3 regions of the Bacillus sp. PK3-067 genome follow, and region 1 is predicted to be linked to each of the others. Evidence: predicted binding sites of a transcription regulator. Region 1 holds the regulator's gene; each other region holds the start of a gene.
The links. The regulator NrdR, encoded in region 1, represses ribonucleotide reductase genes. The targets are predictions, from matches to a motif close to AACACNATATATNGTGTT.
Positions count from the first base shown of each region.

Region 2: a site for NrdR is predicted at 4,553-4,570, ahead of M1D73_RS18445 (anaerobic ribonucleoside triphosphate reductase). Genes of this name have one in related genera too.
Region 3: a site for NrdR is predicted at 5,845-5,862, ahead of nrdI (class Ib ribonucleoside-diphosphate reductase assembly flavoprotein NrdI). Genes of this name have one in related genera too.

Region 1 covers NZ_CP096490.1:4,558,612-4,566,074, forward strand. The annotation lists gene dnaI (primosomal protein DnaI) at 1-305, opposite strand, end outside; gene M1D73_RS23455 (replication initiation and membrane attachment family protein) at 339-1,748, opposite strand; gene nrdR (transcriptional regulator NrdR) at 1,901-2,362, opposite strand; gene speD (adenosylmethionine decarboxylase) at 2,646-3,029, opposite strand; gene M1D73_RS23470 (glyceraldehyde-3-phosphate dehydrogenase) at 3,420-4,448, opposite strand; gene coaE (dephospho-CoA kinase) at 4,558-5,160, opposite strand; gene ytaF (sporulation membrane protein YtaF) at 5,212-5,844, opposite strand; gene mutM (DNA-formamidopyrimidine glycosylase) at 5,917-6,747, opposite strand; gene polA (DNA polymerase I) at 6,760-7,463, opposite strand, start outside.
Region 2 covers NZ_CP096490.1:3,605,351-3,612,813, reverse strand. The annotation lists gene M1D73_RS18480 (3'-5' exonuclease) at 49-996, shown strand; gene M1D73_RS18475 (FbpB family small basic protein) at 1,136-1,279, shown strand; gene sspN (acid-soluble spore protein SspN) at 1,323-1,457, shown strand; gene M1D73_RS18465 (glycoside hydrolase family 18 protein) at 1,544-2,836, opposite strand; gene M1D73_RS18460 (acyl-CoA thioesterase) at 2,946-3,365, shown strand; gene M1D73_RS18455 (HesB/YadR/YfhF family protein) at 3,392-3,682, opposite strand; gene plsY (glycerol-3-phosphate 1-O-acyltransferase PlsY) at 3,791-4,387, opposite strand; gene M1D73_RS18445 (anaerobic ribonucleoside triphosphate reductase) at 4,613-6,472, shown strand; gene nrdG (anaerobic ribonucleoside-triphosphate reductase activating protein) at 6,469-6,921, shown strand; gene M1D73_RS18435 (response regulator transcription factor) at 6,940-7,463, shown strand, end outside.
Region 3 covers NZ_CP096490.1:1,294,087-1,301,549, forward strand. The annotation lists PreQ1 riboswitch class I at 16-59, shown strand; gene queC (7-cyano-7-deazaguanine synthase QueC) at 153-815, shown strand; gene queD (6-carboxytetrahydropterin synthase QueD) at 815-1,306, shown strand; gene queE (7-carboxy-7-deazaguanine synthase QueE) at 1,299-2,015, shown strand; gene queF (preQ(1) synthase) at 2,034-2,531, shown strand; gene M1D73_RS06725 (YkvS family protein) at 2,580-2,765, opposite strand; gene M1D73_RS06730 (hypothetical protein) at 3,026-3,181, shown strand; gene M1D73_RS06735 (hypothetical protein) at 3,270-3,872, shown strand; gene M1D73_RS06740 (GNAT family N-acetyltransferase) at 3,908-4,486, opposite strand; gene M1D73_RS06745 (hypothetical protein) at 4,821-5,015, shown strand; gene M1D73_RS06750 (hypothetical protein) at 5,116-5,433, shown strand; gene nrdI (class Ib ribonucleoside-diphosphate reductase assembly flavoprotein NrdI) at 5,911-6,270, shown strand; gene nrdE (class 1b ribonucleoside-diphosphate reductase subunit alpha) at 6,257-7,463, shown strand, end outside.

The DNA.
Region 1 (7,463 bases):
ACGCAGCGATCGTATTGAATATCAATCATCTTCCCTTGAATAACAAGCTTTGGCTCGTACCCTTGTAGCATATTTTTACATGAGCCTAAATCCGGACAATCCACGCAACCTACACTTTGTCCAATATATTCATATAACTTCACAAGACTGCGCTCAATCATAGAAGTCGTTACTTCACCCTTATGTTCATCTATAAATTCTTTCACACGCGGATGCGCCATTACTTCTGCCTTTAATACTTCATATCTATTTTTAAAGTTTTCATTTTCCATTAATTTTGCAAATGAATTTTGAATATGCTCCATTTTCTCACCTCAAAGAGCGTTCATTCTCTTCTATTAATCACGCTTATATTTTTTTAACACTTCTTCTAGTCGTTTTCGTTCATCTTCTAGCGTACTTGCATCTTTTTCTACACTTACATCTTTCTTCACTGTTTCTTTCTCTTGTTCTTTCGGCTCTTCTTCCTTAAGCCAATCTGGCACCATTTCTTTCCGCACCGTTTTCTTCGCCGTACGGCCTTTTTTCTTCGTCTCAGCCCACTCTTGATATTGACGGTTCTCTTCTTTCGCTAACGCCATCGCGTCCGCTACTGTACCGACCTTTTTACGTGCCCAATGCCCAGCAATCTTCTCGACATACGTTTTCGCAAGTTTCATATCTGAGCGTAGCATAACGTAATAAATAAGTACATTCACAACTCCTGGTGTCAATTTTTGATTAATCATGACATCTTCAACGATTTGCAAGTCCGCTTTCGTTGCCTCTGCACCACCAGAAATCTCTTTCAATAGTTGTTTTGGTGAGATTTCCTCTAGCTGCTTTATTAGCATCTCCTCTTGCGATGAAGGCTCTTTCTCTTTCATCGTACGTGCAGCATGAGGCTGTACTCTTTCACTTAATACCGGTAATGCTTGACCATTTTCAAATTGATACCAATCGCGCGCTCCTTTTCTAAGCCTTTCCATATCAATTGTTTGCATCTCTGTCACTGCACCAAGAACGATATTTTGCATCGATAACACATCTACACCATACACGTAAGCAAGTGTTATAACGCAGTCTCTCACTTGATCTGTAATCGCCTTTTTAGGAACAAGAGCGGACAATCCATCTACAAATAAAGAGAAATCAAAGAAATCATTCCAAACTTTCGGAGCGTCTCCCTTCTCGTTACTTGGCATAGTTGTCGTTTTTGGAATACGAAGGTCTTCTTGCGCATGCTCAAGTTGTCCTGGATTAAACGAACCAAACACATCATTGAAAGAACGCGTAACATTTTCATAAGAAGCAAAATCAAATTCTTCTTCTAAGAAATATTGCTTTACTTGATTATATTTTGTCCTGCTCAATCGATTGTATAAAAAGATACTTAAAACAATATCATCAAAAAACTGCTTCGGAGATAAAGGTGGTTGCAACTCATATATGAACATTCGAATATCTTTTTCTTTCTTAATATATACCTTCAAAAGCCCAATTGCCTCTAACTTTACTCGTTCCTCATATACTTCAGGAAGTTGCATTTGCATAGTCACCATAAGGGAATGATGCGTATTCTCTTTTCCAAATACACGATCTTGCTCAAGCTCTCCCCATAGTGTCATGTATAAGCTAAAAGCTCTACTACCTATTAACGGCTGATACAACATCGTTAACACTTTTCGGTCGTAATTGTGCAGTAGTCCTTTCGCACTTACTTTATAACGATCAATCGGCAATAGCTCCATCCATGACTGTTTTTCCATTCTTGCTTTTCCTTTCTCTCATCCAATCTATCCTCTACTTCATTCGTTCTATCTTCATTATATAAATTCTTAGTGAAAAAGAGCTATTAGCTTGCGCTTCTAGCTCTCTTATCCTATTACTTACGGTATGTAAAGAGAATAAAATACAACTTCTACTCTCTTTCTTTTTGCAGTATATCTTTTAATTCTTCAATAAATACATTTAAATCTTTAAATTGACGATATACAGAAGCAAAACGTACGTAAGCAACATCATCAATATCGCGAAGTTCTTCCATAACAATTTCACCAATCATATCACTTTTCACTTCTGATATACCTAAATTACGCAGTTCACGTTCCACGCTTTGTGTTACTTCTTCTAATTGTCTTAAAGATACTGGTCTTTTTTCACACGCTTTAATTAAACCGCGTAAAATCTTTTCTTTATTAAACTCTTCTCGTGTGCCTTCTTTTTTTACAACGATAAGAGGTGACTCTTCTACCCTTTCAAAGGTCGTAAAGCGACTTAAGCAGCTTTCACACTCTCTCCTTCTTCGAATAGAGCGCCCCTCGTCTACCGGACGCGAATCTAACACTCTTGTACCATTATGAGAACAGGATGGACAACGCAATTCATTCACTCCTTTACACTATACTCTTTATTTTTCTCTACTCACTTCACCTAAAATATATATACAATATTATATAACTCATTCTAACTCTCTTACCACTTTAAGTTCCAGCGCATCACTTTATCATCTCATCCTTAAAAATAAGATGGTATATAGGGCACTACCTCATTTGCAAGAGTCCAATTTATTCAACTAACGAGTACGTTATATTTTCCCTTTTTTATAAACTAAAAAAGAGGTGCATTATACACCTCTTTACATTTTAAATCAATTATGTTCTTTTTTAAAGAGCTTTTGTTTCTCTCTGCTTAATTTCGAAGCTACCAGTGCCTCGAGGAAGCTCGATGCTCTCACGCGTTTTCGCGTTTAAACCTTCTGCAATATATTCTGCAGCAACATTTGGATCAATACGATCCCCACAAGTATAAACATCAATACTTGCGTAACCGTGCTCCGGAAAGCTATGAATTGTTAAATGTGATTCTGAGATAATTACTACTCCACTTACACCTTGTGGTGCAAATTTATGGAAAGCAACCTCACGCACTTCAGCACCAGCTCTTAGTGCTGCATCCACAAATAATTGTTCAATATACGGCATGTCATTAAGCTTGTCGAAATCGCAATCCCAAAGTTCAGCGATCACGTGACGACCCATCGTATCCATAGTATCCATTCTACAGTTCCCCCTTGTAAATTTATTCTAACTGTTCGAATTGAAAACTAATTTGCAATTTGGCTTGCTCCACTACCACGGGGGAAAGTTAGTCCAGAGAGGTCCTAACCCTTTAAGTAGTGACTACGTACCTCAGCTCTTAAGTTTACGAGTGTTAGTATACTTTGTTTATTTTCATTTTGCAACAACAGTTTTTTCGATTTTCTGTCATATTTTCCTCTTTACTTTTCCCTAAAAAAAATAAACGATTCACAAATGCAGTAATCACAACGTTTCGTGGTATGTCCACTTTTTAAAATATACTTATATAATTTTTTTCCTTTTCAGAAAAAATTAAAAAAAGAGGGCAAATATCGCCTTGCCCTCTCCTCCCTTATTCACTTAAATGTGTTGCACATTTTCTTGTTTCGCTAACTCTTCAACAACTAACGTTACAAGATCTACAACACGACGAGAGTAACCCCACTCGTTATCATACCAAGCAAGTACTTTCACTTTACGATCACCCATTACCATTGTAGATAAACCATCGATAATAGCTGAGTGTGTATTTGTATTAAAGTCGATAGATACTAAAGGCTCTTCGCTGAATTCTACAATACCTTTTAACGCACCGTTTGCAACAGTTTTGAATGCATCGTTAATAGCTTCAACTGTCACATCGCGTTTTACATCTACTACTAAATCAACAAGAGACACGTTTGGTGTTGGTACACGAAGTGCCATACCATGAAGTTTTCCGTTTAAATGTGGAAGAACTTTTGCTAGCGCTTTCGCAGCACCTGTCGTTGTCGGAATGATTGATTGTCCGCAAGCACGTGCTCTTCTTAAATCTTTATGTGGGTTATCAATATTTTTTTGGTCATTTGTATAAGCGTGAACTGTCGTCATTAAACCATTTTCAATTCCAAACTGCTCATCTAACACCTTCACAACAGGCGCTAAACAATTTGTTGTACAAGATGCATTTGAAATAACAGTATGTTTTGTAATATCTAATTGGTCTTCGTTCACACCAACTACAATTGTTACATCTTCATTTTTACCAGGCGCTGTTAAAATAACTTTTTTCGCTCCAGCTTCAACGTGAAGAATTGCTTTTTCTTTCGAATTAAATTTACCAGTTGCTTCAATTACAACTTCAACACCTAAATCTGTCCAAGGCAATTCCTTTGGATCGCGGTTGTTTAAAAGGCGAATCATTTTTCCATCAACTAATAAGTGATCTTCAAATGCTTCTACTGTTCCGTCAAACTTGCCATGAACTGTATCATATTTAATTAAGTGTGCTAACGTTTCAGATGGATAGCTTGCATTGATTGCTACAATTTCGAATGCGCTTTCTTTTATTGCTTGACGAAATACCATTCTCCCAATACGTCCAAATCCATTAATTGCCACACGAGTCATAATATGTTATCCCCCTTGAATGCGTTATACTATTTATCTCCAATCCCAATAATAGTATAACACAAAAAGGGGATATGTCACTAAGCATTTTCATTAATTTCACAATTTTTTAGTCAATAATGTTCCACTTTTTTAAAATTACCTGCAATTGTGTTTTCGTTCCCATAATTGTGCCATCATTATTTATCACTTCATCTGCATTTTTCACTTTTTCTTCTAACGGCATTTGAGATTGAATACGAGCTGTTGCTTCTTCTTCTAAAAAGTTATTTCGTTTCATTAAACGTTCTAATTGCGTATGCGGCTTAACCGCTACAACTAAAATGCGGTCAACGAGACTTGTTAATTTGCTTTCAAATAAGAGAGGAATATCTAACACAACCGCTTGCATACCTTCCTTTATGTACATTTCCTTTTGCCTATTCATTTCCTCACGCACTGCAGGATGAACAATTTTATTTAACTGCAATCGTTTTTCTTCATTATAGAAAACGACACTTCCTAGTTTTGGACGATCTAGTTCTCCATCCTCTTGTAACACTTCCGTTCCAAATACTTCTACTATTTTGTTATATGCTGGTTTTCCTCGCTCTACAACTTCTCTTGCGATAATATCTGCATCAATAACTGGTATGCTCAGTTCACGAAACATTTGAGACACTGTACTTTTTCCGCTTGCAATGCCTCCCGTTAATCCAATTACTACTGTCATAATAATCCTCCTCATAATAAAAGGCGCGAAACTAATGTTCCACGCCCATACTTACATTTTCCAAATTCCAATAATGATGAGTAATACTCCAGGCAGGAATGTAAATTTTTGTAACCACTTCATATTTGATAAAACCGTTCCAAGTTTCATTCCAATAAATAAAAACAAAGAACTCATAACTGCAACTAATATCGCCATCATAGCGGGTGCATACCCTAATAAAGATGCACCAATTCCGGCACCAAATGAATCTACAGAAAGAGCTATACCAAGAAGTAATGCTTCTCCTGCAGAAATGGTGCCTGATTTATCAAAATCTGCAACAGTCGGTTTCCGTAAAATTTGAATCACTAGGCCTAGCGAGGCAATCTCTAATTTCCAGACCTTCTCCTCTTGCTTCGGTTCTTCTTTTCTCTCACTTCGAAAAAATTGATATAATACCCAAATCCCTATTCCAATAAGAACAAGCCCACCGATACGCGTTGCGATAACAGGTGAAAATACTTTCGCGATCATATGTCCAATTCCCATTGAAACAAGCATAACAGCCGCTGAACACATTCCGATAATTATAATTGATCTTAGTGGAATTCTTACGCTTCTTAAACCATATGTTAGCCCTACACTACAGCTATCTAAGCTTAATGTAAAAGCTAATAAAATAAGAGATAAATAAAGGTACATCGGTAAGCTCCTCCCTTATACATAGCTCTGCTGTATGTATATGACAAATGCCTATCCGATGTTATCTCTTTTCTATATTCTAGGCTGACAAATTGGGCAGTAATGCGTTCCTCGCCCGCCAACAACTGTTTTTTCTAATATCGTGCCACAAGTTACGCACGGCTCTCCTTTTTTCCCATATACATTTAGGAGTTCTTGGAACGAACCAATTTGCCCTTGTGAGTTGATATACGTCCGAATTGTACTTCCGCCACGCTTTACTGCTTCGCCTAGCGTTGTAACGGTAGCCTCATAAATTCGCTCAATTTCTTCTACTGTTAAAGACGAAGCTTCTCGTTCTGGATGGATTTGAGAACGGAATAAAACTTCATCTACATATATATTTCCAAGCCCTACTAAAAGACGCTGGTCCAGTAGCACAACTTTTATTTTACGATTTGTCTTTTGTAATCTTTCTTGCAAATACTGCGGTGTCATTTCAGCATCAAATGGCTCCGGACCTAAGTCAGCAAGAGGCATTTGGTTCATTTCTTCACCTTTCTTAAAGAGATGCATCGTACCAAACTTTCTCACATCTTTATAATGTAATTCCGTTCCATCTGTAAATAAGAAACGGACGTGCGTATGTTTATCAATCGGCTCATCCTCTTGATGTAATAAAAACTTACCTTCCATACGCAAATGTGAAACAATGACATAATTCGTTACATATAAAAGCAAAAACTTTCCTCTTCGCTTTATATTTTCAATCTTCTCGCCTTTTAGCATTTCTTTAAAGATTTCTGCATCATCCGGTCGTTTCACTATTTTTGGATAAGTAACAATAACATCTTCAATCGTTTTTCCTGTTACAAGATTTTCAAGTGTCCGTCTGACGTTTTCAACCTCTGGTAATTCAGGCATTTCATCACTTCCTTATTTTGCGTCGTACCAAGTTGGACCGTAAGAATAATCAACTTTCAGCGGAACTGCAAGTTCAATCGCATGTTCCATTACTTCAGGTACAAGCTGCTCTAATTTTTCGATTTCTTCTTTTGGTGCTTCAAATATTAATTCATCGTGTACTTGCAGAAGAAGACGCGCTTGTAATCCTTCTTCTTCTAAACGATCTGCCATAATAATCATCGCTTTTTTAATAATATCTGCTGCAGTACCTTGAATTGGTGTATTCATCGCTGTACGCTCAGCGAAGCTACGCAAGTTAAAATTACGACTCGTAATTTCTGGAATATAACGGCGACGATTTAATAATGTAGCTACATATCCTTTTTGTTTCGCATCTTTTACGATGTCCTCCATGTATTCTTGTACACCAGGGAAACTTTCTAAATACTTTTCAATAAATTCCGCTGCTGCTTTTCTTGTAATTCCTAAGTTTTGTGAAAGACCATAATCACTAATACCATACACAATTCCGAAGTTAACAGCTTTCGCTTGTCGTCTCATATTTGAAGTTACTTCATCTTTTTCAACGCCAAATACATCCATAGCTGTTTTCGTATGAATATCCATGTCATGTTGGAACGCTTCAACTAGCCCTTTATCATTTGCAATATGAGCTAATACACGCAGTTCGATTTGTGAATAATCAGCCGCATACATAATCCATCCTTCTTCTG
Region 2 (7,463 bases), 950 kb from region 1:
GATATGATGTAAGAAATATAATCGTTTAGAGATAAAGGAGTGTATGGAGTGGGGAATGTATCCTTACCGTTAGATTATGTTGTAATTGATTTTGAAACAACAGGATTTAACCCTTATAATGATAAAATTATTCAAGTTGCAGCGGTGAAATATCGTAATCATGAACTGGTAGATCAATTTGTTTCATACGTGAATCCAGAGCGGCCAATTCCGGACCGAATAACAAGTTTAACCGGTATTACCAATTATCGTGTTTCAGATGCACCGACGATTGAAGAGGTATTACCTTTATTTTTAGCATTTTTACATACAAATGTTATTGTGGCCCATAATGCTTCTTTTGATATGCGCTTTTTGAAAAGTAATGTAAATATGCTTGGGTTGCCTGAACCTAAAAATAAAGTAATTGATACTGTATTTTTAGCGAAGAAATACATGAAGCATGCGCCTAATCATAAACTTGAAACGTTAAAGCGAATGCTTGGAATTCGTTTAAGCTCTCATAATGCATTTGACGATTGCATTACGTGTGCTGCTGTTTATCAAAAGTGTGCAGCTATTGAAGAAGAAGGGAAACGAAAAGTAAATAAGGTTATGCTTGATGAAACTGCGGTATATGAAGCGGTGAAAGAAATACTTGCATGTAATAAACGTAATGTAGAATGGCTACGTTGTATGAACGTAGGAAGTTATTTAGATATAAAAGCTTTTTATCCAGTTATGAGAGTAAAGGTAAAAGGGCGAAAGAAATATATATTAACAGAGATATTAGAAGAAGATGTGAAAGAAATATGTACAAGCTTAAAATGTGAACCAGCGTTAAAAAGTGAAGTTGGTAATACGAGAATTATGCTTAATAGCTTAGAGGATGTTATGAGATTAGAAAGTTATATTTTAGAACAGTATGATTTTGTATTACAGGCGCTTCATGATTATAAAGAAAATGAAATGGATGCAGATGAAAAGTTGAAAGAGTATTTAAATATTATGGTATAAAAAACTCCGTGTGCAATATATTGTACACGGAGTTTTTTTAGGAGTACTAAAACATAAAATTTTCTTACAAATCTGATTAAAGAGTTTTTCGTTTGCTCATACTATGTAATAAGAAAGCGAAGGAGAGAGGGTGAGCAACATGAGAAGAAGTCGCCGTAAATCGTTTGAAGAACTTGTAAATGAAAATAAACAACAATTATTAAGCGATCGTGATGCAATTGATCGCATTGAAGAGCGCATTGAAAAACGTTATGAAATGAAACTTTTTAAGCAAGCTGAATAATTCTTAACACTAGTACGATACTAGTGTTAAGGAGGCGATAGTAATGGGTAATCCGAAAAAAAATTCAAAAGACTTTGCACCAAATCATATTGGAACACAATCGAAAAAAGCTGGTGGAAATAAAGGAAAGCAAATGCAAGATCAAACAGGTAAACAACCGATTGTTGATAACGGTTAAAAAGGAGAATGTTATCATTCTTCTTTTTTGTGAGGAAATGAAAGATGAGTTTTTAGCAGTAATATGAAAAAAAGGGCTGACTTTTGTCAGCCCTTTTTCGTAATCGTAAAGTTTTCAACAAGTAAACGCCAATTTTGTGGGAATGGTAAACCGATTTTCCAGTAACTAATACCACCTATACCTTGTTCTTTCATTAAATTGAATTTACTTTGAACAGACCGTGAATCTTCAAACCAAACTTCGTGTTGCACGCCGTTTTCATCAAAATAATTAAAATGAGGAGCTTGGGCTGTGAAATCATAACGAATAGGGACATTATATTTACGAGCTAGTGTAACAGCTGCGACAGAGCTAATTGCTTTTGCGGGTGGATTTCCTTGTTTAAATGGAAGCTTCCAATCAAACCCGTATAAATTTTGCCCCATCATAATTTTTTGGGGAGGCATTTGAGATTTTGCATATTGAAGTACTTCTTTCACCGGACCGATAGGAGAAATCGCCATCGGTGGCCCGCCCTGCCATCCCCAGTCATATGTCATAATGACGACGAAATCAACAATTTGCCCTTGCGCTTTATAATCGTGAGCTTCGAAAAATTTTCCCTTTTGATTTGAACTTGTTTTCGGTACGAGAGTTGTGCTCAATGTGTACCCGCTAGGTAAGCGTGTTTTTACATTTCGTAAAAAGCGATTATACGCCTCGCGGTCTTCAGGTGCTACACTCTCGAAATCGAAATGAATGTCTCGCATGCCATATTTTTGAGCTGTTTGCAAAATGTTAGTAATAAATTTGTTTTGAATCGTTGCGTCGCGTAAAATAACCGATGTTAGATCGGCACTGAAATTACCATTTTCAATATTTGTAATAACGAGCATAGGGATTGTTTTACCCTGCGTTGCAATATTAGCGATTTTAGCTGTTTCAGTAGGTTCTTTTAATGTGCCATCTCTTTTTGCCTCAAAACTAAAATAAGCTAAGTATGTTAAAAATGGATTGATGGCACGTGTAGCATTAACTAAACTCTCTTTAATCGGTATAGTGGAAGGCTGTAAATAAGCGATGGATTCTACAGTTCGTTTTGTACCTTTTGGTACGTATAATTGTTGTCCGACATGGAGAATAGATTTTAAAGATAAATTATTAACTTTAGCTAAACTAGCGAGGGGGACATTATATGTTTGAGAGATTCGATATAGGCTGTCACCAGGCTGTACATAATAATTATTCCCTTTCGTATTAACGATAAGTGCCTGACCAACAACGAGCGTTTCAGCTGGATTTAATCCATTGTCTTTTACTATTTCGTCAGGTGTTGATCCATATTTTGATGCCAAGCTATATACGCTATCACCACTACGAACCGTTACAATTTGAATCATATGCTTGCTCCTTTCGGGAAAAGATTCACTATTTTTATTTTATTTTTGATGTCACTGTATTATGATTAAATGTATGCAAGGTAGCAGAAGTGAAAGAAGGCGAATACATATGTTTGTAGCAGAACATGAAGTTGAAATCCGTTATGCGGAAACAGATCAAATGGGTGTTGTTTACCATTCAAACTACTTAGTGTGGCTTGAGTTAGGTCGCACGAAACTTATACAAGATTTAGGTTTTTCATATGTTGAAATGGAGAAAGAAGGAATTATTTCTCCTGTGTTAGATTTACAAATTTCATACCGTAAAGCGATGCGTTACGGAGAAAAAGCAAGCGTAAAAACATGGGTAGATACTGTGAGCCCACTTCGCGTTGTATATGGATATGAAATATATAATGGTGATGGTGAACTGTGTATTACTGCAAGCACAACGAATATTTGTGCGAAAAAAGAAGGGTTCCGCCCTGTATCATTTAAAAAGTTATATCCTGAGTGGTATGCGAAATATGAGGAAATTAAGAAAAAATAAAAAAGCGTGGCAGAAGCCACGTTTTTTTATTTTTCATAATTAAATTGTGGGAAGTCGTCACCTTCGTTAAGTGTAACAGATAAATTATGTCCATCGAAGAACCATTCATCATCGCCTTCAATAAAGAAATTAATACCTTCTTCTTGAATTTGAACAGCAGGATGTGCAGGATCATCTTTACGAATACCTAAAGAAAGTCCTTTTTGCACAGTACTGCAACCACCGTATTGTACGAAAAAGCGTAGTGTTTCATTTGATTGTAAGTTTAATTCAGTTTTATACCATTGTGCTGCTTCTTTTGTTACGGAAAGATTCATGTATAGTTCCTCCAAATTATGTTGCTTTTTCTTTAGTATAAAAAATAACGCAAAAAGACGCTATTAATATGCTTCACGTTTTCTTTTTGCGTTATGTGGGTTACGATCTTATTTTTGCTTTTTTGAAAAGTTTGCTTTTGGTTCAGTTTTATTTATAATTCGTCCGATATTTGCACGGTGTTTATAAATAACCATACCTGCTAATAAACACATCGCAATAATGAAGATTTTATCCCCGCTAACAATGGATGCAATAACAGCAACAACTGCTGTTACCATAGAAGAAAGTGATACGTATCTTGTTGTAAATAAAAGGGTGAAAAATACAACAGCCAATATTGCAAAAACAACTGGTGAATAGCATAATAGCACCCCAGCAGAAGTTGCAACTGCTTTACCACCGCGGAATTTCGCGAAGATTGGATAGACATGTCCAAGAACAGCCGCTAACCCGAACCATAGTGGATGAATATCTAATCCGAAAATCATTGGTAGACTTGTTGCTAATGTCCCTTTTAAAATGTCAGCAATTGTAACGGTAAAACCTGCTTTTTTCCCTAATGTGCGGAATGTGTTTGTTCCGCCTAGATTACCGCTCCCGTGCTCACGAATATCGATTCCGTAGCCGATTTTTCCAACAACTAGTGCAAATGGAATCGAGCCAAGTAAGTAGGCAACGATAAATAAAAGATATGTAGTAACCATAAGTTCAGTCTCCTTTATTCAAATGTGTTGATAAAGGGTAAAAAGAGTTTTTCCCGTATATTGTACCATACATTTGTAAAGAGCACATTTCTTTTTTGTAAATGAAAAATTCATTATTTCGTGAAAAAAATTTCACAGTAATGTTACATTTCTCACAGAAACAGTAAGACTATATGTAGTAACATTTTAATCAAAAGATAACAACATATTGGTGGAGGGTTATAAATGTTACAAAATAATACACGTGGAGAAGAAGAATTAATGAAAGTGTTTGAGACAATAGTCCACGGCAATGAACAAGATTTGATGCAAGAAAATGCAAATGTAGACGGCCGCTCTCCAATGGGCGTAATGGGAACGTTCGCATCTGAGAGTGCAAAATATTATGCTGTTGAGAATTTATTGTCAGATCAAGTGAAAAAAGCGATAAATGAAAATATATTATATCCACATGATTTAGATTTTTATGCAACAGGAACGACGACTTGTTCACAAATTCCGTTAGCGCAAATGCTTGCTAATGGTTTTCATACTGGACATGGACATATGAGACAACCGCAAGACATTAAAAGTGCATTGGCTCTTTCGTCTATTATTTTTCAAGCGAATCAAAATATGCAGCATGGTGGTCAATCGTTTGCACTCTTTGATATTGATTTAGCACCTTATGTACGAAAAACAATTGAGAGACATAAAAAACGATTACAATCATATCCGCTTACGAAAGAACAAATAGAAGAATTTTCATGGAAAGAAACGGAAAATGATACGTATCAAGCGTGTGAGGCTTTCGTTCATAATTCGAATAGTATGCATAGTAGGGGCGGAGGACAAGTACCGTTTATTTCTATTAATTATGGAACAGATACATCGAAAGAAGGAAGAATGTTAATTAAACAACTTTTAAAAGCGACACAAGCTGGACTTGGTAAAGGAGAGACACCGATTTTTCCGATTCAAATTTTCAAGATGAAAAAAGGTGTGAATTTTGAAGAAAGTGATCCGAACTACGATTTATTTGAATTAGCATTAGAGACAACCGCAGAGCGATTATTCCCTAACTTTTCATTTTTAGATGCTCCGTTTAATGCAGTGCATTATGATGGAAGACCAGAAAGTGAAGTATGTTACATGGGATGTCGTACTCGTGTTATGTCTAATATACATGGAGGAGAAACAGCGATTGGTAGAGGGAATTTATCATTTACGTCTATTAATTTAGTGAAATTAGCGTTAATTAGTGGTTCAAAAGAAGCGTTTTTTGAAGCGCTAAACTATTATTTAGATTTAGGAATTAAGCAGTTATTAGAAAGATTTGCGTATCAATGTACGAAGCGAGCAAGAGATTTTCAGTTTTTATATTCACAAGGTGTATGGCGTGGTGGAGAAACGTTGCAGCCTGAAGACTCCGTAGCCTCGATTTTAAAACAAGGGACGTTAAGTATTGGTTTTATCGGTCTTGCGGAATGTTTAGTAGCTTTAACAGGAAAGCATCATGGGGAAGATGAAGAATCATGGAAACTTGGGTATGAAATTATTTCCTTTATGAGAGATAGAATGGATAAAGCGACAGAAGAACATCAACTGAATTTCTCAGTAATTGCAACTCCAGCAGAAGGATTATCAGGGAAGTTTGTGAAAAAAGATAGAAAAGAATTTGGCGTGATTAGCGGTATAACGAACCATAATTACTATACGAATTCATTCCATATTCCAGTTTATTATAACATTCAAGCGATAAATAAAATCCGTTTAGAAGGCCCGTTTCATGCTCTATGTAACGGGGGACATATTACTTATATTGAACTAGACGGAGCAGCAATGCATAACAAAAAGGCATTAAAACAAATTGTACAAGCCATGGCAGAACATGGCGTTGGATACGGTTCAATTAATCATCCTGTTGACCGTTGTAAGTGCTGTAGTTATCACGGGGTTATTGGGAATGAATGTCCAAGTTGCGGGAATGAAGATGAGGCTAATATAGAAAGAATTCGCCGTATAACAGGCTATCTTGTAGGAGATATGTCAAAGTGGAATAGTGCGAAACGTAGTGAAGAGATAGATCGGGTGAAACATAAATGAAAGTGATGAATATTATTCATGATAGTGTAGTAGATGGAGAAGGATTGCGGACAGTCGTGTTTTTTGCGGGCTGTCCGCATCGTTGCGTTGGTTGCCACAATCCGAAATCGTGGAATATTTGCAACGGAACGGAAATGACAGTAGAAGAAATTGTGAAAGAGATTGCAAGTAATCCATTAACTGATGTAACATTTTCAGGTGGAGATCCATTTTTTCAAGCTGCTGAAGTGAAAATGGTAGCAAAAATCGTGAAAGATTTGAAAAAAAACCTATGGATGTATACAGGTTATACGTTAGAAGAGATACAGAGTTCTCAAAATAATGATATGATAGAGTTGTTACATTATGGGGATGTTTTAGTCGATGGAAGGTTTGAAATTGAGGAAAAAGATTTAACACTTCCATTTCGCGGAAGCTCCAATCAACGTATTATTCGATTGAAAGAGTAAAAAGGCGGGATAGATTATATGAACAAAACGGTATTGCTTGTTGAAGATGAAAGAAGATTACGTGAAATTGTTAGTGATTATTTTCGTAATGAAGGCTTTGAAGTAATCGAAGCAGAAGATGGAAAAAAAGCGTTAGAGTTATTTGCAGAGCATGAAATTGATTTAATTATGTTAGATATTATGTTACCGGAAATAGATGGATGGTCTGTTTGTAGAAGAATTAGAAAAGAATCAGCAGTACCAATTATTATGTTGACAGCACGTTCGGATGAGGATGATACATTGCTAGGTTTCGAATTAGGTGCAGACGAGTATGTAACGAAACCATTTAGCCCGAAAGTATTAGTAGCTCGTGCAAAGACGTTATTGAAACGTGCGGATGGTGCGGTAGGAGTAGCGGAAGAAAATGCTATGTCTTTAGCTGGAATAGAAGTGAATCGTCTATCTAGAACTGTTTTAGTAGATGGAGAAGAAATTATATTGACACATAAAGAATTTGAACTTCTTGTGTATTTAATGGAGAACAAAGGAATTGTGTTATC
Region 3 (7,463 bases), 2.2 Mb from region 1:
AATTCCGTGCACTGCGCGGGAGAGGTTCGCGAACTCCCTCTATAAAAAACTATGGAAACAACAATATCCTTAGGTATTGTTTTGTTTTTTTATTGTGACAGTTCAAGAACGTTCTTTCTTCTTATTTATAGTAGAGAAGGAGAATGAGTGAAATGAAAAAAGAAAAAGCAGTTGTTGTTTTTAGTGGAGGACAAGATAGTACGACATGTTTATTTTGGGCAATAGAGCAGTTTGCAGAGGTAGAAGCTGTAACGTTTAATTACAATCAACGTCATAAGCTAGAAATTGATTGTGCAGCGGAAATTGCAAAAGAACTAGGAATAAAGCATACGGTACTAGATATGAGTCTATTAAATCAACTTGCTCCAAATGCGTTAACGAGAACGGATATGGAGATTACACATGAAGAAGGTGAATTGCCATCGACATTTGTAGATGGACGAAATTTACTCTTCTTATCATTTGCTGCTGTATTAGCAAAACAAGTTGGAGCACGTCATATTGTAACGGGTGTATGTGAAACTGATTTCAGTGGTTATCCAGACTGCCGTGACGTGTTTGTGAAATCGTTAAATGTTACTTTAAATTTATCTATGGATTACCCGTTTGTCATTCACACGCCACTTATGTGGATTGATAAGGCTGAAACATGGAAATTATCAGATGAACTTGGAGCATTTGAGTTTGTTCGAGAAAAAACATTAACATGTTATAACGGAATCATTGGTGATGGTTGCGGTGAATGTCCAGCATGTCAACTTCGTAAAGCAGGATTAGATACGTACCTACAAGAACGCGAAGGAGCGAACAACTAATGGATAACTTTTTTGGATTTCGCATCGTAGAGAATTTGCAAAAAATGGACAAGGATATTCAGCGTAAACAACTCAAATACCATAATAAAAGAGTAATGGTCAGCAAGGAATTTACATTTGATGCAGCACACCATTTACACTGTTATGAAGGGAAATGTAAAAACTTACATGGTCACACATATAAAGTTGTATTTGGAATTAGTGGATATGTAAATGAAATAGGTCTTGCAATTGACTTTGGAGATATAAAAGAAATTTGGAAGAATGAAATAGAAATTTATCTAGATCATCGTTATTTAAACGAAACGTTACCTGCAATGAATACGACTGCTGAAAATATGGTCGTTTGGATTTATGAAAAGATGGCAGAAGCACTAACAAAAGAGAATAGAGTGAACGAATATAAAGGAGCTCGCGTTGAATTTGTTCGTTTATTTGAGACGCCGACTAGTTATGCGGAAGTAAGACGGGAGTGGATGCTTGATGAGTAAAATCCCTGTCTTAGAAATATTCGGTCCGACTATTCAAGGTGAAGGAATGGTTGTAGGGCAAAAGACAATGTTTATCCGTACAGCTGGTTGTGATTATAGCTGTGCTTGGTGTGATTCTGCTTTTACGTGGGATGGATCAGCTAAAGATCAAATTAGACAGATGACACCAGAAGATATTTGGGATGAGCTTGTTGCAATTGGAGGAGAAAATTTTTCTCATGTTACGATTTCAGGTGGAAATCCGGCATTATTGAAAAATATTGAGTTTCTTCTTTCTATATTAAAAGAAAATGGAATGCGAACGGCAATTGAAACGCAAGGGAGTAAATGGCAAGATTGGTTACTTCAAATTGATGAGATAACAATTTCTCCAAAACCACCAAGTTCAACGATGAAAACAGATTTTCAGAGGTTAGATGCTATTATTCAGAAACTAGCAGGAAAAGATATTAGTTTAAAAGTAGTAGTATTCGATGATCATGATTTTGAATATGCAGTTAAGATGCACGAACGTTATCCAAAGGTACCATTTTTCTTACAAGTAGGAAACGATGATACAAAAACAGTGGATGATGCGATGCTTATAAAAAAATTATTAGATAAGTATGAATGGCTGATTGATAAAGCTGTAAATTGTAAAGAGATGAATGATGCAAAAGTATTGCCTCAGCTTCATGCGTTAGTATGGGGAAATAAGCGCGGCGTATAACGAGAAGGGATGTTTAAAATGACAGGAAGATTAGATGAAGATTTAAAAGATGTAACATTACTAGGGAATCAAAATACAAAATATTTATTTGAATATAGCCCAGAAATATTAGAGGTATTTGATAATAATCATCCAAACCGTGATTATTTTGTAAAATTCAATTGTCCTGAATTTACAAGTTTATGCCCGAAAACAGGACAACCAGATTTTGCAACAATTTATATTAGCTATATTCCAGAGCAAAAAATGGTAGAGAGTAAATCTTTAAAGTTGTATTTATTTAGTTTCCGCAATCATGGTGATTTCCATGAAGATTGCATGAACGTTATTATGAACGATTTAATTAAATTAATGGATCCACGTTATATTGAGGTATGGGGGAAATTCACACCACGTGGTGGCATTTCAATTGATCCATACTGCAACTACGGGCGCCCAGGGACGAAGTATGAACAAATGGCTGATTACCGCATGATGAACCACGATCTATATCCGGAAACAATTGATAATCGTTAATAGAAAGAAAGGGCCTGTATAGTATACAGGCCCTTTCTTTCTATTATATTATGCATTTTGATTAATGACAGTATAGTTTTTATGACTTACAACTGTAAGAGGTTCCATATCTAGTTCTCTAAAATTCTTCATAATTGTTATATCAACAATAACAGAGTTTTGATTTACTTTTTGAACACGGCCTTGCATTCCACCTTTAAATTCGATGATATCTCCAGTTTCTGCGATCTGCATAAGCAACTCTCCTTGTTACAGTTTTCCCAAAAAAAGAATAAATTTGGGTTTTTTTATTTCCTCCTATTTTGAACCATATTTCCTACTTTGTAAATGTTTCCAAAGTAAAAATTCGAAAAATATTCACTTTTTGTAAGAAAATATGTAGAAAATCCATGTTTTTTGAAAAAAATAGCAAAAATGCGAGAATCTTTATATCGAGGTATAATGAAAAAGTAGAATAACCTGCTGAAGTGGGAGAAATTAGAGGCGGTAAAATGATGTTTGAATTTGTGGGGAGTGTTATAGCTTTAATTTTATTTTTATTTTCTTATATGCATTTAAAAAAGATTCGTCAATATGATACGAGTACATATTTTGATGGGATGGATGGTATCCATGCTTCGATAACACATGATAGTGGTGGGGAGATGTAAAGGTATATAACTTTATTTTCTTGCGTGGTATGATGTTTAGAACTAGTGCATAATAGAGTTCATAAGTGATGAATGGAGAGTGAAAAGAATGAAGATTTCTTTTATTCGTCATGGTCGCTTAGATTGTACTATAGAACCAATGACGGTTACATCCTTTCATGAATGGATAAAAGGATATGACTTACATACTATAACAGAAAAACAACCTATACCATTGGAAACAAGAGAAGCGGTTGAAGTAGCGAAATTGATTGTAACGAGTGATCAAAAGTGTGCTGTACAGTCAGCAGCTGAATTAATGGATTCTTTATCTTTTATACAAAATTCTCTTTTTAGGGAAGCGGCAGTTCCGGCGAGCTTTTATGCGCCAAAATGGTTGAAGTGTAAACTTAACGTATGGATGTGTATTGGACGAGCATTATGGATACTTGGTTACCATAAAAATGTTGAATCTTATAAGGAAGTAAGAGAGAGGGCAAGGCAAGCAGCTTACGTATTACATCGTTATGCTCTCGTACATGGAAGTATTGCTCTTGTAGGTCATAATTATTTTAATTCGATGATTGGAACGGAGCTGAGGGCAATGGGATGGTCTGGTTCGCCTATTTTGCATAGAAAGCCATGGGGATGTACAACATATACGTTTCACGAGGCGATGGATGGAAATATATTAAATACGAATTTAACATAAAAGCACACGATTTATATAAATCGTGTGCTTTCTTTTTAAGATACAGAAATTTTGACGTTTAATGGTTTTACGAGATGAGCATAAGGTTCGCCTACTAGCATAACAATTTCATCTTTTTTATAACCTAACTTTTCGTATAGTGAATAGGCGCGTGTGTTTTCTAAATTAACAAGTAAAGCGATTTTTTCATGCCCTTTTTCAGTTGCATAGATTTCGGCAGCTTCAATTAATTTAGAACCGATACCTTTTCCGCCGTGTGCACTTGAAACTGATAGTGTATCAATGTAATACTCATCAAGCTCAGCTTCTTTTTCTAACGTAATTGATTCATCTTTATGTAATTCTCTTAAGTGATGTACAATTGGTGCGTCAAGCTGTGTTGCTTCACTACCGTGATAAGCGACAATAACTCCAACTGCACTCTCGTCTTGTTCATAGACAAAACAGTTTTCGTAGCTCAGACGGTTATTTTCTTTTGAGAACCATGTCTCAAGTCCTAGTAATACTTCTGCTTCATCTGTGCTACCTGTGATTTTTTCAGCAATTTCATGCAGAGCATTATACAATAAAGGAGCTATTGCCATTGCATCTGTCTTTTTTGCTTTCCGAATCATAGTATCCCTCCTAGTTCTATTTGTATATTGTAGCATAGTGGTATGGAACTTTGCATAATTGAATGCCGAAATGTTTGATATAGAGAAGTAGCTATGTTAGTATATGATATTTAGTGGACATATAGTAAAACGATATTGTTTGCGAAATAACGAAAATAAAATCATGGCATAACAACGAGATAAAGTGAAACGTTAATCAGTAAGATTTTTTGTTCATTCCACGACTGATTAGTAGTCAACACCAATCGCACTACCTGCAAATAGCGGGATAAATTTACAGTTGTTGACCTATAGAATATACGATAAAATAAAATATTGCAGAGAGGTGAAATACATGGATAAAGAATTAGCAAATACAATTTTAGATCAGCTAAAAAATGGTGAAATAAAGGAGTATGTTGTTACGAAAGATGTATTTTATACGTTCAGAGAAGTTGTTGTAAATAGAGAAGACTTTAAGCATTTCATTGGTAACGCACAGCGAGGCGGGCAAGTGATTTATACATATTCAGAAACGCCACGTTCATAAAGAGGAATTTTGATCAGCAGGGCATCTCTCACTGATTAGTAGCCTTTCACCAATCGGACGTTTAATGCGGGATAAATAAAAGATAAAGGAGAGGGGAATTATGGGCGATTTTAGACAAGGCATTTTACCACATTGGGATTATATGTGGAAAGATAGAGCCGGCAATCGATTTATGGGAATGGTTATGTATCCAGAGAAACGAAAATGTTCAGCAAAAATGCTTCAGAAAATAAAAAGAGCATATGAAGAAGCAGTAGAAATTAAAGTAACTGTACAAGTTCGACATACATATCAGTACGTAGAAGGAATGATTGTATACTTTGATGAAGAGGCTCCGGTATGTACAATGATTGATAAAGATGAAAATCCGCATCATATATTTGTAAAAGATATTTTGCGCATTGAGCACTCTGAATAAACTTTTCATAAATAAATTGAAGTTCCATAATAATAATCTTTTTCTATAATAGTTATCTTTTAGTATGTAACGAGAAACGAAAGTATATGTATAATATATTTAATAAGGTAAATTTGATAAATGTAATCGTTTTTTAGAGCAGATTATAGTTTCATATCTGTTCTTTTTTGCGTGATGCTGGAGAAATATATTTCTTCAGCATCTACCGTTTTATGACAAAATATATTGTTAACTTTTTTAAAAATAAGGTTAAATTCGTTGACAACTTTTTTGAAAAGCACTTTATTGACATGAGTTTTAGAATGTTGTTTCATAGTCATTGTATTGAAAAAAAACGGCTATCATGTCGAAAAGTAAAAGTTAAAAAAAGAAAGAATTTATACATATATCTTGTGTCTTATTTTGAAACGTAATACAATATATAGAGAAATCAAGAACAACATATAGAGAATATAGATTTGAGAGGGAGGGTCGGAAATGTTAGTTGCATATGATTCTATGACAGGAAACGTGAAGCGTTTCATTCACAAATTAAATATGCCGGCCGTTCAAATTGATGAAGATCTAGTAATAGATGAAGACTTTATTCTTATTACGTATACAACAGGTTTTGGCAATGTACCAGAACGTGTTTTAGACTTTTTAGAGCGCAATAATGAAAAATTAAAAGGCGTATCTGCAAGCGGCAATCGTAACTGGGGAGACATGTTCGGTGCAAGTGCTGACAAGATTTCTACTAAATATGAAGTGCCTATTGTATCAAAATTTGAGTTATCTGGAACAAATAACGATGTAGAATATTTTAAGGAAAGGGTGCGGGAGATTGCGACACATTGAACTGAATAATGAAATCACGCAAATGCAGGACGGTTTTTATCAGCTTCATAAAGATAAAGAGGCATTAGAAGTCTTTATGGAAGAAGCTAGAGAGAATACCGTTCCTTTTAATAGCGTGGCAGAGCGAATGGAGTATATGAAAGAACATGATTACTATTACAACGTTCTGGACGAGTATAGCTTGGAGGAAGTAGAGGAAGTATATAACATCGCTTATGGTGAAAACTTCGAGTTCCAATCTTATATGGCAGCATCTAAGTTCTACAAAGATTATGCGTTAAAAACGAATGATCAAAAACAATACTTAGAAAGCTATGAAGATCGTGTAGCAATTGTTTCATTATACTTAGGACGCGGTGATGTTTCGAAGGCAAGACAATTCGCAAGCATGATTGTAAAACAAAATTACCAACCAGCGACACCAACCTTTTTAAATGCGGGAAGAAGCAGAAGAGGAGAAATGGTGTCTTGTTTCTTGTTAGAGATGGACGATAGCTTAAATTCGATCGGCTTTAACATTAATACTGCGATGCAATTATCGAAAATCGGCGGGGGAGTAGCTTTAAACTTATCTAAACTACGCGCACGCGGTGAGCAAATTAAAGGTATCGACAACGCTGCAAGTGGCGTAGTACCTGTTATGAAATTGCTTGAAGATTCGTTTTCATATGCGAATCAGCTTGGCCAACGAAAAGGTGCCGGTGCAGTATATTTAAACATTTTCCATTGGGATATTATTGAATTCCTTGATACAAAAAAAATAAATGCCGATGAAAAGAGCCGTATTCAGTCTCTATCAATCGGAATTATCGTTCCAAGTAAGTTCTTTGAGCTTGCTGAGAAAAACGAACCTTTCCATGTTTTCGCGCCTTACACGGTGTATAAAGAATACGGAAAGCATTTAGATGACATTGATATCGATGAAATGTACGATGAATTAATGAGCAATCCGAAAGTGAAGAAGAAGCCACTAGATATTAGTGCACGTGATATGCTTATTAAAATCGCTATGATTCAGCTTGAGTCTGGTTACCCATACTTAATGTTTAAATCAAATGCAAATAATCAACATCCATTGAAGGATATTGGAACTGTGAAGATGTCGAACTTATGTACAGAAATCTTCCAGCTTCAAGAAACTTCAGAAATAAATGATTACGGTACAGATGACATTATCCGTCGTGATATTAACT